Linked DNA regions of Bacillus pumilus. The main gene of each other region encodes a partner of the protein of the gene in region 2 in a complex. Links are inferred from orthologs where the notes say so. Each region holds a gene or a part of one and is shown on either strand. Other genes may lie near its edges.

Region 1 (2,999 bases), 1.1 Mb from region 2 along the record:
CAGCCTGCTGCTGATTGTGGTGATGCTCAATCCGATCTTTGCTTTATTTCGGGCAGACCCTGACCAAATTTTTTCGGAATTGATGAAGGGGAAGGAAGAAGCACAGTCAGAAGAAATAAAAAATCAGATGAATTTAGAAAAAAAAGAAATACAAGCCTCTCAGCGTGCATATATTTTAAAGCAAATGGCTGTCCAACTAGAAAAAAGCGCAAAGGAGCCACTGGAGAAGGAGAGCTATGAAATGAAACACGTAGAAGTGCTGGCAGATGAGGAGCACCTGGATCAGAATATGGAGGCGGATCAATTTCGCATCAAAGCAGTTCTTTCCCCGCTCACAGGTGATGCTGTAGAAACGGTGGCAAAGGTGGACATTGATCTCTCCACGCAAAAGGAGGAAAGCGCTGAATCTTCTAGCAAAGAGATCACGAGGGTGAAAGAGACACTTGCTGATGTTTGGAATACGAGTCCTGAGCACATTGCGCTGAACATTGAGGGAGGTGACGCAGCAGATCATGAATAACAAGGACTGGAAACAAAAGCTGAAATCATTCTTGCAGCCGCCTGAAAAAGGTGAAGGGAAACCAAAATTAACGAAGCACCATTACTTGCTGCTTGTATTCATCATCGGCGTATCTTTCATGTTAGTCAGTCAGATCTTGTCACCGCCATCAAGCAAAGAACAGGCTGCTGTTCCTGCTTCTAAAAAAACATCCTCACAAGAGCAGGAGGTATTCAAGCCGGCATCGTCAAGTAAATCAAAGAATTCGATTGAGGATGTGGAGCAAGAATACGAAAATCAGCTGAAAGAAATTTTAGAGACCATCATTGGCGTTGAGGATGTATCGATTGTGGTCAATGTAGACGCAACTTCTTTAAAAGTGTTTGAAAAAAACAAATCCAATAAAAGCACAACGACCGAGGAAACTGATAAAGAAGGCGGCGTGCGAAGTGTCACTGATCAAACAAAAGAAGAAGAAATCGTCATCATCAAAAATGGCAATGAAGAAACACCTGTAGTGGTTCAAACGAAAAAACCAGATATTCGAGGTGTCCTCGTTGTTGCTCAAGGAGTAGACAACGTTCAAATAAAGAAAACCATCATTGAAGCGGTTACACGAGTGCTTGATGTACCGAGCCATAGAGTGGCTGTTGCCCCTAAAAAAATCAAGGAGGATTCGGAATGATGTTAAAAAAACAAACGGTTTGGCTATTAACGATGCTAAGTTTAGTTGTCGTCTTAAGTGTGTACTATATCATGTCTCCACAAGGTGAAAATGCAGTGACAGTAGAAGATATGAAATCAAAAGGAACGGAAGAGAAAAAGACTGAAACAGAAAAAGGGACGGACAAAGGAACGGAAAAAGGCACTGATGAGAAGTCCACTGACAAAGAAACAAATGGCAAACAAGAGGATATCGAAACAAGCGGTGAAGAAGGAAAGGCTGTGTCGGAGCAAACAGACGATGAGCTTTTTACAACATACAGATTAGAGCTTGAAGATAAACGAAGCAAACAGCGCGAAGAGTTCAACGAAATCGTATCCAGTGATGATGCAACAGCACAAGAAAAAAGTGAAGCGTATGATCAAATGACAGCGCTTAGTGAGGCAGAAGGAACGGAGCGTCAGCTCGAAACCTTAATTAAAACAAAAGGATATAAAGATGCGCTAGTGAGTGCAGAGGGAGATAAAGTGAGCATCACGGTTCGTTCTGACAAAAAATCAAAGTCCCAAGCGGCCGATATTATTGATATGGTCACAAAAGAAATGAGAGGTCTTGATAACGTAGCTGTCACTTTTGAGCCCTCCAATCAATAAAAAATGAACAGGCGCCCTTTGCCGAAAAGGGCGTTTTTTGATGCGGTTTGGCGCCCCCTCCAAGGTGCTTTCGGGAGGCGCTTCGCCACAATAGTAGTTGAATTCATTGAAATCCTCCTGTAAGATGGTTATAGTATGTACTTTTAGTACTAGCCTATAAGAAAAAGATAAATCCATACATAGGGGTGCAAATCCATGTTAAAAATTGAAGAAATTCATGAACTGATTAAATTAATTGACGAATCTACAATTGATGAATTTACGTACGAAAACGAAGGTGCAAAAATCAAACTGAAGAAAAATAAAGAAGTCGTTCAGCAAGTTGCGGCACCAGTGGCTCCTGTCCAAGCAGCTCCAGCTCAACAAGCTCCTAAAGCACAAGCTCCAGCTCAGACCGAAGCCCCTGCACAAGAGGCAGCTGCGTCTGAAAATCTGCATAAAATCACATCCCCAATGGTTGGCACATTTTATGCTTCATCTTCACCAGAAGCAGGTCCATACGTGACAACAGGTTCTAAGGTGAAGGAAAACACAGTTGTGTGCATCGTAGAAGCGATGAAACTGTTTAATGAAATCGAAGCAGAAGTAAAAGGTGAAATCGTCGAAGTATTAGCTGAGAACGGTCAGCTTGTAGAATTCGGACAACCCCTCTTTCTAGTGAAAGCAGAGTAAGGAGTACGATCATGATTAAAAAGCTATTAATTGCAAACAGAGGAGAAATCGCAGTTAGAATTATCCGCGCTTGTAAAGAGCTTGGAATTGAAACAGTTGCGGTATTTTCTGAAGCGGATCGCGATGCGCTTCATGTTCAAATGGCTGATGAAGCATATTGCATCGGACCGACTGCTTCAAAAGATAGTTATTTAAATGTCACGAATATTGTCAGTGTAGCAAAATTAACAGGGACAGATGCCATCCATCCAGGATACGGCTTCCTTGCTGAAAATGCAGACTTTGCAGAGCTTTGCGAGGAATGCAATGTCATCTTTGTTGGGCCAACTGCGTCAGCGATTTCCAAAATGGGAACGAAAGATGTCGCAAGGGAAACAATGAAAGATGCCGGGGTTCCGATTGTTCCTGGTTCTCAAGGAATTGTAAAAGATCTTGATGATGCTGTTTCAACAGCAGCAAGTATTGGGTATCCTGTCATTATTAAAGCAACCGCAGGCGGAGGCGGTAAAGG
Region 2 (2,762 bases):
CATTTGGTTTGGATGGTTTGGCTTTAACGTTGGAAGTGCCCTTACATTAGACAGTGTCGCGATGTATGCCTTTATTAACACCAATACAGCTGCTGCTGCAGGAATCATCGGCTGGCTGTTAGTAGAGTGGATGATCAACAAAAAGCCTACTATGCTCGGCGCGATTTCTGGAGCCATCGCAGGTCTTGTCGCGATTACACCTGCCGCAGGTTTTGTCACCCCATTTACTTCTATTATCATCGGAATCATCGGCGGGATCGTGTGTTTCTGGGGAGTCTTCTCACTCAAAGCCAAATTTGGCTATGATGATGCACTGGATGCATTCGGGCTTCACGGAATTGGCGGGACTTGGGGAGGTATTGCAACTGGACTTTTCGCAACAACCTCTGTCAATGACGGCGGAGCCAATGGCTTATTTTACGGAGATGCCAGCTTACTTTGGAAGCAAGTAGTCGCTATTGTTGCCACCTACGCCTTTGTAGCCGTTGTGACATACGTGATCATCAAAGTGGTCAATCTCTTCTTCAAGATTCGTGCAACCGAAGAAGAAGAATCAGTGGGCCTTGATTTAACCATGCACGGTGAAAAAGCCTATCAAGATTAAAGAAAAAGGGGTGTCTCGATGAGCAAAATGTATAAAGTGGAGATTGTCACACGTCCAGCCAATTTTGAAACATTAAAGGTGGAGCTTGGAAAGATTGGTGTCACCTCAATTACCTTTTCGAATGTGCACGGCTGCGGCCTACAAAAGGGACATACAGAGCTATACCGCGGCGTCAAAAAGGAAAGCAATGTGTACGAACGATTAAAGATTGAAATCGTCCTAAGCAAAGTACCTGTCGAACTGGTCGTTGAAACAGCTCAAAAGGTACTTCGTACAGGCGAACCAGGGGATGGGAAAATTTTTATATATGAGATAGAAAATACAATCAACATTCGGACAGGTGAAGAAGGGCCTGCCGCCCTATAAACCATCCCCCGCCAAGTGCGGGGGATTTTTTTAAGACAGAAAAAAACCTCTGCATAATTCATACACAGAGGTTGCAAGGCTTTAAGATTGTTTTGTTTCTTCAGATTGACTGCTGTCTTTAGAGGAATCAGAAGACTTTTCTTGATCAGAGGATTTCCCCTTCTCATCAGACTTTTCTTCAGATTTTTCTCCAGCAGGCTCTTTGGTCTTATCTTCAGCAGCAGGTTCCTTTGTTTTTTCATCAGCTTTTGGCTGAGCAGGTTCTTTTGCTTCTTCCGTCACTTCTTGCGCGGCCTTTTCAATAGTCGAAACAGGCTTGTCAATGAAGCTAAGTGGATTAAGCGCTAAACCTTCCATACGAATTTCAAAATGCACATGGTTGCCGCTTTCAGCACCATAAAGATTTTTACCAGAAGCACCGATGACATCATTCTGCTTAACTTCATCGCCTTCTTTGACACTCACTTGTGACAACGATTGATAAACAGTCGATAATCCATCTTCATGTTCAATTTCAACGACGTGACCGAGAACTGGATCTTTTTTCGCTTGAACCACTGTTCCACTAAGAGCAGCTGTGACATCAAACACTTTGCCATCTTTATCTGCAAGATCAATACCTTTGCTCAAGGTATAGGTGTTATTATAGTTTACAAGTGCTGCTTCTTTTTCTTTTTGATCAGCATCTGCTTCATAGAACTTTTTCACGACAGAAACATTATCAGAATTCTGGACCGGCATTGCAACATTTTCAATTGGCTTTCCAACTTCAACGGCATCATCACGCTGTTCTTGCCCTGTTTGATTTCCATCAGATAGTTGGTCTTTCACATCTTTTGATACAGCTTGGTACCAAAGAACGGCTGTTAACACGACCGCTGCGCTGACCAAGTAAATAGCAGGGAATACCCAGCGCTTACGGAAAAATTGCTGAACTTTTGTGATTTTGGAAGTACGTTTCTTTTCTTCCTCTCTCATTTTTCATCACCTCAGCAACATTCTGAACACTTTTCAAAAAATATATACACACGAAATCATTTTTCTTTTTATTTTGCGCAATCGCACCAATAATATGTATGATGAATGAAAAAAAGATGGGGGACTTTATTGTGAAAACTTTCAACCGCATAGCAACAGAAGATGATCTCAAAGCGATCGTTGATATTTACAATTCAACCATTGCTTCAAGAGAAGTAACCGCCGACACAGAACCAGTTTCAGTTGAAGACCGCCGGCAATGGTTTTTGAATCATTCAGAGAAAAGACCTCTCTATGTGAAAACAGATGAGGATGGACATATCTACGGCTGGCTCAGCTTTGAAACGTTTTACGGAAGACCTGCATACAACGGGACCGTTGAAATGAGTATTTACTTAAACCAAGACGATCGAGGGAAAGGCTTAGGGTCACTTTTCTTACAAGAGGCCATTGAGTTGGCACCTTCATTAGGCATTCGAACGTTACTTGCCTTTATTTTCGGGCACAACGAAGCCAGCATTCGATTATTTAAAAAGCACGGCTTTGAGACATGGGGTCACCTGCCACGTATCGCAGAAATGGACGGCAGCAGGTACGATTTAGATATTCTAGGAAAAGAATTATAAAACGAGCGTCTCTCCAACAAAGAGACGCTTTTTTATGAAGCATGTAACAGCTGTTCAAACTGTTTCGCATTTTGAAGAGATTTTCTTTGCAGGATGATCCCATGTTCATCCATCAGAATCGCTTGCGGAACAACAGTTACCCCATACAGCTCCATGATTTGCGAAGAGCGCACATACACAGCTTGATC

What was found. The genes of interacting proteins can lie anywhere in the genome.
Region 1: the proteins of GKC25_RS16300 (region 2) and GKC25_RS10650 are in contact, whole or in part, in a crystal structure (PDB 3TUF), measured with the Bacillus subtilis proteins. The link is inferred for Bacillus pumilus from one-to-one orthologs.

The regions. Positions count from the first base shown.
Region 1 is NZ_CP046128.1:2,121,267-2,124,265, reverse strand. It holds GKC25_RS10650 (SpoIIIAH-like family protein), read left to right. Parts: upstream 1-1,183; coding sequence 1,184-1,816; downstream 1,817-2,999. Other genes in the region: accC (acetyl-CoA carboxylase biotin carboxylase subunit), read left to right, coding at 2,500-2,999; accB (acetyl-CoA carboxylase biotin carboxyl carrier protein), read left to right, coding at 2,012-2,488; spoIIIAG (stage III sporulation protein AG), read left to right, coding at 513-1,184; spoIIIAF (stage III sporulation protein AF), read left to right, coding at 1-520. UniProt on the Bacillus subtilis protein: Involved in forespore engulfment. Forms a channel with SpoIIIAH that is open on the forespore end and closed (or gated) on the mother cell end.
Region 2 is NZ_CP046128.1:3,194,113-3,196,874, forward strand. It holds GKC25_RS16300 (peptidoglycan DD-metalloendopeptidase family protein), read right to left. Parts: upstream 1,949-2,762; coding sequence 1,052-1,948; downstream 1-1,051. Other genes in the region: GKC25_RS16290 (ammonium transporter), read left to right, coding at 1-604; GKC25_RS16295 (P-II family nitrogen regulator), read left to right, coding at 623-970; GKC25_RS16305 (GNAT family N-acetyltransferase), read left to right, coding at 2,065-2,574; GKC25_RS16310 (TlpA family protein disulfide reductase), read right to left, coding at 2,607-2,762. UniProt on the Bacillus subtilis protein: Involved in forespore engulfment and required for anchoring membrane proteins on the forespore side of the septal membrane. Forms a channel with SpoIIIAH that is open on the forespore end and closed (or gated) on the mother cell end.